DNA from 3 places in the Allobosea sp. P5_A5 genome. Region 1 is predicted to be linked to each of the others. Evidence: predicted binding sites of a transcription regulator. Region 1 holds the regulator's gene; each other region holds the start of a gene.
What was found. Region 1 encodes LexA, which represses DNA repair genes until DNA is damaged. Its sites were predicted from a motif close to TGTTCNNNNTGTGTTCNG; they were not measured.
Positions count from the first base shown of each region.

Region 2: the regulator LexA is predicted to act here: its motif matches at 1,470-1,487, upstream of AC1DR6_RS05970 (putative DNA modification/repair radical SAM protein).
Region 3: the regulator LexA is predicted to act here: its motif matches at 1,901-1,918, upstream of recA (recombinase RecA).

Region 1 is NZ_JBFUKY010000001.1:424,343-427,617, reverse strand. It holds gene AC1DR6_RS02060 (molybdopterin molybdotransferase MoeA) at 1-1,185, shown strand, start outside; gene lexA (transcriptional repressor LexA) at 1,291-2,004, shown strand; gene AC1DR6_RS02050 (ComEC/Rec2 family competence protein) at 2,012-3,275, opposite strand, start outside.
Region 2 is NZ_JBFUKY010000002.1:492,655-495,929, reverse strand. It holds gene AC1DR6_RS05975 (UdgX family uracil-DNA binding protein) at 1-229, opposite strand, end outside; gene AC1DR6_RS05970 (putative DNA modification/repair radical SAM protein) at 226-1,458, opposite strand; gene AC1DR6_RS05965 (hypothetical protein) at 1,584-1,754, shown strand; gene AC1DR6_RS05960 (glycogen/starch/alpha-glucan phosphorylase) at 1,860-3,275, shown strand, end outside.
Region 3 is NZ_JBFUKY010000002.1:540,300-543,574, forward strand. It holds gene alaS (alanine--tRNA ligase) at 1-552, opposite strand, end outside; gene recA (recombinase RecA) at 732-1,817, opposite strand; gene cckA (cell cycle histidine kinase CckA) at 2,088-3,275, opposite strand, start outside.

The sequences.
Region 1 (3,275 bases):
CTGCGCGCGCTGCTGGACAGCGTCCCGGCTTCGACGGACATGGAGCGGTTGCCGCTCGCTCGCTGCGCCTGGCGCGTGCTGGCCGAAGACGTCGTCGCGCTGCGGACGCAGCCGCCCTTCCCCAATTCGGCGATGGACGGTTATGCCGTGCGGGGCGTCGACATGGCCGAGGGCAAGGTGCTCCAAGTCGTCGGCGAATCCGCCGCCGGGCGCGGCTGGGCAGGCTCGGTCGGCACCGGGCAGGCGGTCCGGATCTTCACGGGTGCGCCGATGCCGGACGGCACTGATACCGTGCTGATCCAGGAAGATGCCGATGGCGTCGGCACCGACGCGATCACCGTGCGTGTACCACCCCCGACAGGCAAGTTCCTGCGGCCGGCCGGCCTCGATTTCAGCGAGGGCGACGTGTTGTTGAAGTCCGGGCGCGTGCTCGACAGCGCCGCGCTCGGGCTTGCCGCGGCGATGGGCCACCCTGCCCTCCCGGTTCGTCGCAAGCCGCGCGTCGCGATCCTCGCGACCGGAGACGAACTCGTCGCGCCGGGCGATACCGTCGGGCCCGATCAGATCGTCGCCTCCAACTCCTTTGCGCTCATGGCGCTGGTCGAGAAAGCAGGCGGTGAAGCCTTCGACCTTGGCATAGGCCGTGACAATCACACCGATCTCGCGGCCCGGATTGCGGCCGCGCGAGAGGCCGACGCGGACGTTCTCATCACCCTGGGAGGCGCATCCGTCGGCGCCCACGACCTCGTGCAGGAGGCGCTGACGCGCGCCGGCATGCAGCTCGGTTTCTGGAAGATCGCCATGCGGCCGGGCAAGCCGATGATGACCGGCCGGCTCGGACGCATGGTGGTGGTCGGCCTGCCTGGAAACCCGGTATCCTCGATCGTCTGCGGGCATCTCTTCGTGTTGCCGCTGATCGAAGCTCTGCTGGGGATGCCCGACCCCGCGCGAGACCGCAGCGTCCCTGCTATCCTCGGATGTGATATGCCGGCTAACGATGAACGTGAGGACTACGTTCGCTCGGAGGTCGCGCCAACTCAAAAGGGCTGGCTGACGACGCCGTTCGCGCGTCAGGATTCGTCGATGCTCGGCACTCTCGCCCGTGCCGGCGCCTTGACGATCAGGCCAGCGCTCGCTGAGTCGGCAAAGCAAGGCGATCCCTGCCGGATCCTGCTGCTTCGTTAGCCGGCATCATCTGAGGTCTCCCTGCAGGCACGCTTGCGGAACACAAAGCGAACAGCTATGGTGTTCGTGCTTTGTTTCGAATCTATCATTTCGTTGGCGGGGACGATGCTGACACGCAAGCAACATGAACTCCTGCGCTTCATTCAGGAGCGTTTGCGCGAGAGCGGCGTGCCGCCCTCCTTCGACGAGATGAAGGACGCGCTCGATCTGCGCTCCAAATCGGGCATCCATCGCCTGATCATGGCTTTGGAGGAGCGCGGCTTCATTCGGCGGTTGCCGAACCGGGCGCGTGCGCTGGAGGTCATCAAGATGCCCGAGAGCGCCGGCGGCCCGCAGCCACGCCGGTTCAATCCGGCGGTGGTGCAGGGCGGCCTGTCCAACCAGACGGCGGCGGCGAAACCCCGCATGGCGCCGGCACCCGAAGAGGACGTCCGAGGCGCGATCGCGATCCCGGTCATGGGCCGCATCGCCGCGGGCACCCCGATTTCGGCGATCCAGAATGCCAGCCATACCGTCTCGCTGCCGCCCGACATGCTCGGTGCCGGCGAGCATTACGCGCTCGAGGTGCGCGGTGATTCGATGGTCGAGGCCGGCATCCTCGACGGCGACACGGTCGTCATCCGGCGGCAGGACACGGCCAGTAACGGCGACATCATCGTCGCGCTGATCGATGACGAGGAAGCCACGTTGAAGCGGTTGCGCCGTCGCGGTTCGTCGATCGCGCTCGAGGCTGCCAATCCGGCCTACGAGACACGCGTACTCGGCCCCGACCGCGTCAAGATTCAGGGGCGCCTGGTCAATTTGCTCCGTCGCTATTGAACGCGGGCTATTGAACGTTGTCGGCGTCTTCGGCTGGCTCCGCCACTGGCGCTGGCGCCGGAGCTGGACGTGAGGCGGCGGGCGCTGCCGGACTTGGGGATCGTCGGCGTGTCCAGGGACGCTCGGTGTTCGCCTGTTCGGAAGCGCGGAAGCTCCAGCCCTCGCTGTGCCTGAACAGCGAGGTGGCCCCGTCTCGCGACAGGTCCATGCGGTGCACCAGCGTAGCCTCACAGGGCGCGCTCCAGGGAATGCTCGTCACCACCAGATCGGCGCGCCGGCAGTCCTCGATGATCGCGATGCGATCGCGCGCATAGGAGATGGTACGGCCCTCAGCCGTTCGGGTGACGCAGCCCAGACTGTCGCAGACGACACCGTTCCGCAAAGTGGCGTCGTCCGGCGAGCGGTTGTCGCCATCCGCAGCGAGCCATTGCTGAAGAACGAAGCGGCTGGGCTTGCCTGCGATGGCGAACCGCCCGTCGGCGCCGCGTACGGCGATGCCGGAACCGTCGCGCTCGATCAGGATCTCCGGTCGTTCGGGTTTCGCGGCGAATGCCACGCCGAATGTGAGCGGCAGGAGACCGAGCCAGCGCAACCGCGTCGTCCAAAGGCTGAGCCAGAGCAGGGATATGGCGAAGCTCAGCAACACCGCAGGGCCGAATGCGGCGACGGTTACGGTCGAATAGTCGATGGTGGCGACCCAGTGTGCGACCTTCAGCACCATCTCGGAGGCCAGGCCCATCAAGGCCCAGGCTGGCCAGTCGAGCCCGAACGGATAAGCCAGGACGCCGAAGACGGCGGCCGGCATCACGCAAAGCGAGACGAAGGGCAGCGCCATGGCATTGCCGAGCAGCCCGAAGGGATTGAAGGTCTGGAAATGGAAGGCTCCGAACGGCGCGGTAGCGGCGGTGGCGAGGATCGTCGTGACCAGAATGCCGAGCGCCGCCGTCCAGAGCGCATCCAGCGGCCAGGGCAGCACGCGCGGCGGCTTAGAGCGCTCGCGCCGCTCCCAACGCTCGGCGAAGGCGATCAACGCGGCGACGGCGCCGAAGGACATCTGGAAGCTTGGCCCCAGCAGCGCGTCCGGTTCGCGCAGGAGCACGATCAGCGCGGCGAGCGCGAGATTGCGCATGCTGAGCGCCGCGCGATCGACGAGGATCGCCCCCAGCATCACCAGCGTCATGATCAGGGATCGCTCGGTCGCGACGTCGCCGCCTGAGAAAACGCAATAGGCCGTCGCGCCGATCATGGCCGCCACCGCCGCGATCTTCTTG
Region 2 (3,275 bases), on a different contig from region 1:
AGATCACGGTTTCCGCCAGCGCCATGAAACGGCGCGGCACGGTCAGCCCCGCCGGCTGGCCGTCCTGACCATCCGCAGCCTCCTCGAAGGAGTCGCTGAAGAGCCCCCCTGCTTCCTCACCTACGAGCCACGCAACCGCCTCCGGCCCTATCCCGGCAAGGGCCAGCCGCCTCGCCTCGCGGCGCCAGCCGTCGAAATCGGCCTGACCCGCCAGCCGCGCGGCGATCATGCGAAAAGCGCCAATTGCTGCGGCTTCGGCGACAGGCGCGCCATCAGCCCTGCACTGTCGAGCGAGGCGCCCGGACGCCAATCCTCCGCCGCGATAAAATGCCGAATGGTCGTTATCGAGCGCGTCAGCCGCCCGATATCATCCAGCCGCAAGCGCCTGAACCGACGCGAGGCCAGAATGCGGTCGACGCTTCGGGTGCCCAAACCAGGGACCCGGAGCAGGCTCTCCCGATCGGCCCGGTTCACATCGACCGGAAACCGCCCGCGATTGCGCAACGCCCAGGCCAGTTTCGGATCGATCTCCAGATCGAGCATTTCGGCAGGGCCGAATATCTCCTCGACCTCGAAGCCGTAAAAACGCGTCAGCCAGTCGGCCTGATAGAGCCGGTGCTCGCGCATCAGCGGCGGCGCCAGAAGCGGCAGCTGCTTCGACGCATCGGGAATAGGGCTGAAGGCGGAATAATAGACCCGCTTCAAGCCGAACGTGCCGTAAAGCAACGCGCTGCGCGTCATGATCGCCGAATCGCTCGCGCCATCGGCGCCGACGATCATTTGCGTGCTTTGCCCGGCGGGCGAAAAAGCCGGCGCCTTCTTCGATTTGCCGCGTTCTTCGCGCGCCTCGTCGATCTTGAGTTTGAGCCCACCCATGGCGCTGCGGATTTCGACCGGCTGCTTTTCCGGCGCGAAACGAGCCAGCGCGGCCTCGCTCGGCAATTCGACATTGATCGAAACCCGGTCGGCAAAGAGCCCGGCCTTGTCGATCAGCTCGCGGCTCGCGCCTGGAATAAGCTTGAGATGGATATAGCCGCGGAAACCATGGTCCTGCCGCAAGCTCTCGGCGACCCGCACCAGCTCCGCCATGGTGTAGTCGGCTGAGCGGATAATGCCCGATGAGAGGAAGAGACCTTCGATATAATTGCGCCGATAGAAATTCAGCGTCAGCGCGACCACCTCCTCGACCGAAAACCGCGCACGGCGGACATTGCTCGAGGAGCGGTTGATGCAGAACACGCAATCGAAGCTGCAGTAATTCGTCAGCAGGATTTTCAGCAGCGAGATACAGCGACCGTCCGGCGCATAGGAATGGCAGATGCCGGCGCCGGTGGTCGATCCGAGCCCCTTGCCTCCCCGCGAATCGCGTTTTGTCGTAGCGCTGGATGCGCAGGACGCGTCATATTTCGCCGCGTCGCTGAGAATTTCGAGCTTCTCCATCACGGTCAGCTGAGCCATGCGACATCTCCTGTTCGCTTTTTGTTCTTATAAATGCTTCTCCGACGCTTGGCCACCCCTTCCTCACGTCGGAACTCCGGTCATCGAAGTCGCGTTGCTCTCGCGCCTTTCAAAGGAGAGATCTCGTGTTCCGCCTGCTTCTCGTGATCATCGTGCTTGTCGTGGGGTATGACGCAGTCGTCCATCAGGGCGCCTACACCCGAGAAGCCTGGAACGGCATCGTCGGGCTGACCGATTCATCTGTCGAAGGTGCGAAGCGGCTTGGCGAGCGGACGCGGACCGACATCCGCAACTAGCCCGACTTTCCCAGCGGCATCGTTATTCCGCAGTGCGTCAATTTCGTCTGGACATGTCGGCGCTCTCGCTCGACAGTCCGGCAACGCACATAGGGAACGCAACTTTTGACCGACTCCGCCGTCGCCAGCCCGCAAGCCGCCGTCCATTTCGAGCCCGACGATCAGGTCGAGCGGCTCAAGGCGGAAATCCTGCGCAAGCTCACCTATTCGCTTGGCAAGAATCCATCGGTCGCGCAGCCCCATGACTGGCTGACCGCCGGCATTCTGGCGGCGCGCGACCACGCGGTCGATGTCTGGCAGGCGACGACGAAGGAAAGCTACGCTACCGGTCGCAAGCGGGTCTATTATCTCTCGCTCGAATTTCTGATCGGCCGCTCGTTGGCCGAAACCCTGAACAATCTGGGCCTTACCGGCCCGATGGTGCAGGCATTGCGCGAACTCGGCGTCGATCTCGACCAGATCGAGACGCTCGAGCCGGACGCGGCCCTCGGCAATGGCGGCCTCGGCCGTCTTGCCGCCTGCTACATGGAAGCCATGGCCTCGACCGGCGTTCCCGCGCTGGGCTACGGCATCCGCTACGACCATGGGCTGTTCAAGCAGCGCATCGATGGCGGCAAGCAGATCGAGGTGCCCGAGGACTGGCTCTCCTTCCGCAACCCCTGGGAGTTCGAGCGGCGGGAATCCTCCTATCGCATCGGCTTCGGCGGCTCGATTACGAGCACGGCGACCGCTGGCGAGGTTTTCTGGGCGCCCGAGGAGACGATCTTTGCCGTCGCCTACGACACGCCGATCGTCGGCTGGCGCGGCAAGGACGCGACGACGCTGCGGCTTTGGCGGGCCCGGGCGATGCACCCGCTCTCGCTCGACGCTTTCAACCAGGGCGACCTGATCGGCGCCGTGGCCGAACGCAACCGCGCGGAATCCATCTCCAAAGTGCTCTACCCCAACGATTCCACCCCGGCGGGGCAGGAATTGCGGTTGCGGCAGGAGTTCTTCTTCACCTCCGCCTCCCTGCAGGATCTGGTGCGGCGCCATCTCCGGCAATTCGGCACGCTCGACAACCTGGCAGACAAGGTCGCCATCCAGCTGAACGATACCCATCCGTCACTGGCCGTCGCAGAGCTGATGCGATTGCTGACCGACGAGCACAAGATGGAGTGGGAGCGCGCCTGGGAGATCACCAAGGCGACGATCTCCTACACCAATCATACGCTCCTGCCGGAAGCGCTGGAGACCTGGCCCGTCGCGCTGATGGAGCGGCTGCTGCCGCGCCATATGCAGATCATCTTCGGCATCAATGCCCGCTTCCTGGCCGGCGTGCGCCGGGACCAACCCGATGCCGACCTCGCAACCCTGTCGCTGATCGACGAGAGCCATGGCCGTCGCGTGCGCATGGCGCATCTTGCCTTCGTCGGCTCTCACAAGGTCAACGGCGTCTCGGCGCTGCATTCGAACCTGATGAAGGAGACGGTGTTCGCCCCGCTCCACAAGGTCTTTCCGCAGCGCATCACCAACGTCACC
Region 3 (3,275 bases), on a different contig from region 1:
CCAGATGTGGTCGCCATGGTCGTAGAAGATTTCCGAGCAGGGGCCGCATGGGCCGGTGTCGCCCATACGCCAGAAATTGGCCGAGGTCGGGATACGGATGATCTTGTCGTCGGTCAGCCCGGCGATCTTCTTCCAGAGGCCGTGAGCCTCGTCATCCTCGGAATAGACCGTGACCAGAAGCTTGTCCTTGGGCAGGCCGAATTCGCGCGTGATCAGGGTCCAGGCATGGGTGATCGCCTGCTCCTTGAAATAGTCGCCGAAGGAGAAGTTACCGAGCATCTCGAAGAAGGTGTGGTGACGAGCGGTGTAGCCGACATTGTCGAGGTCGTTGTGCTTGCCGCCGGCGCGGACGCATTTCTGGGCGGTAGTGGCGCGGGCGGAAGGACGCTTTTCCTGGCCGGTGAAGATGTTCTTGAACTGCACCATGCCCGAATTGGCGAACATCAACGTCGGATCGTTGCGCGGCACGAGCGGGCTCGACGGCATGATCTCATGGCCGTTTGACTTGAAGTAGTCGAGGAAGGTCGACCGGATCTCGTTGACGCCGCTCATCGCTATCTGGGCTCTACAATCAGGCACAAGCCGGGTGAGCCCGGCGGGAAGGACCGGTTCTAGTCAGGCGGCCGGCGCCTGTCCAGAAAGCTGGCGGCCGGTTCGAGGGGGCGATCTCGGCGGCAAAGAAAAGGGCGGCCGCGAGGCCGCCCTTCGGGTTCAGCATCGATGCGCGAGGCTCAGGCTTCGCCTTCATCGAGATCGTCGGCGGTCGGTGCCGCCTCATCCAGAATGCGATCGGCCACGAGCCCCGAATTCTGACGGATCGTCGCCTCGATCTTGGCGGCCATATCGGGATTGTTCTTGAGGAAGGTCTTGGCGTTCTCGCGGCCCTGGCCAAGACGCTGGCTGTCGAACGAAAACCAGGCGCCAGCCTTCTCCACCATGCCGGCCTTGACGCCGAGGTCGATCAGTTCGCCGACCTTGGAAATGCCCTCGCCAAACATGATGTCGAACTCGACCTGCTTGAAGGGCGGCGCGACTTTGTTCTTGACGACCTTGACGCGAACCTGGTTGCCGGTCGCCTCCTCACGATCCTTCAAAGTCGCGATGCGCCGGATGTCGAGGCGAACCGAGGCGTAGAACTTGAGCGCGTTGCCGCCTGTCGTGGTCTCGGGCGAGCCGTACATCACGCCGATCTTCATGCGAATCTGGTTGATGAAGATCACCATGCAGTTCGAGCGCGAGATCGAGGCGGTGAGCTTGCGCAGCGCCTGGCTCATCAGACGCGCCTGCAGGCCGGGCTGGACATCGCCCATTTCGCCCTCGATCTCGGCGCGCGGCGTCAGGGCCGCGACCGAGTCGATGACGAGCACGTCGATGGCGCCGGAGCGAACGAGCGTGTCTGTGATTTCCAGCGCCTGCTCGCCGGTGTCGGGCTGCGAGATCAGGAGGTCGTCGAGGTTCACGCCGAGCTTGCGGGCATAGACCGGATCGAGCGCATGCTCGGCATCGACGAAGGCGCAGACGCCGCCCTTCTTCTGGGCCTCGGCAATGGTGTGCAGCGCGAGCGTCGTCTTGCCGGAGGATTCAGGGCCATAAATCTCGATGACGCGGCCGCGAGGGAGTCCGCCGACGCCAAGGGCGATATCCAGCCCGAGCGAGCCGGTAGAAATGGTCTCGATCTCGATCGACGGCGCATTCTTGCCCAGCCGCATGATCGAGCCCTTGCCGAAGGCGCGCTCGATCTGGGAGAGCGCTGCATCGAGCGCCTTGGTCTTGTCCATCGAGGAGCCTTCCACGAGCTTGAGATTCGCTTGATTCACGTGTTCGGCTCCTTATGGCAGCGTGACGGGGACATCACAATGCGTCTTGACACCAGAATGGTCATGCTTTGTTCCTGTCAGCAAGTTCTTTTTTTGTTCTCCATGTCAGTTTGTGTCAGGAGAGCCTGGCGGCCGGGGTCGGGTCGCCAGCGGTAACCCGTCGAGCGGTCTCGTGCGGCCTCTATCCTGGCCCCGGGGCTCACGCCGCCACCTCGCGCCGCCCGGGAAAGACGGCCGTTTCGCAGCGTTTCATCGAGTTCCTGCCTGGCGTCAGCCCATGGCGGCCTTCACCGTCTCCACCAGCTGCTTCATCGTGAAAGGCTTGGGAAGGAACTGGAAGCTCTCGCCTTCCGGCAGGTTCTTGCGGAACGCTTCTTCGGCATAGCCGGAGACGAAGACGACCTTGGTGTCGGGATTGCGCTTGCGAAGCTCCCCGAGGAGGGTGGGGCCGTCCATCTCGGGCATCACTACGTCGGAAACGACGAGGTCGATTCGGCCGTCATTCTGCAGGAAGATGTCCAGCGCCTCGACGCCCGATGCCGCCTCGTGAACGGTATAGCCGCGCGAAACCAGCATGCGGGCGTTGAGCGCGCGCACCGCGTCCTCGTCCTCGACCAGCAGAATAATGCCGGCGCCGGTATGGTCAGCCGCGAGCTTCTTCGGCGCTTCCTTGGCCGCGGCCTCAGCGGCAATCTCCTCGGCGCTCGGCACATGCCGCGGCAGGAAGATCTGGAACGCCGTGCCCTTGCCGACGGTCGAGTCGACGAAGACGAAGCCACCGGTCTGCTTGACGATGCCGTAGACCATCGAAAGGCCGAGGCCGGTGCCCTTGCCAACCTCCTTGGTGGTGAAGAAGGGCTCGAAGATCTTGTCGAGATGCTCCTGCGCGATGCCGGTGCCGCTATCCTCGACCTCGAGCAGCACATAATCGTCGATCGGCAGCGCCTCATGCGCGAAGGAGGCGCAATCTTCGCGGGCCACGTTGCGGGTGCGCACGGCGAGCTTGCCGCCATTGGGCATCGCGTCGCGGGCATTGACCGCGAGGTTGACGATGACCTGCTCGAGCTGGCCGAGATCGGCCTTGACCGGCCACAGGTCGCGGCCCTGGCGGACGTCGAGCGTGACCTTGTCGGCAACGACCCGTTTCAGCATCAGCGAGAGATCCGACAGGACCTCTCCAAGTTCCAGCACCTGCGGGCGCAGGGTCTGGCGGCGCGAGAACGCGAGCAGCTGCCGGACAAGGGCGGCAGCGCGGTAGGCGTTCTGCTTGATCTGCATGATGTCCGGGAAGGACGGGTCAGTCGGACGGTGGCTCGCCAGCAAAAATTCGGATGCGTTGATGATGACTTGCAGCACGTTGTTGAAGTCGTGCGCGATGCCGCCGGCGAGCTGGCCGACAGCCTGCATCTTGCCGGCCTGGTCCATGTTGTCGCGCAGTTTGCGCTCGGCAGTGGTTTC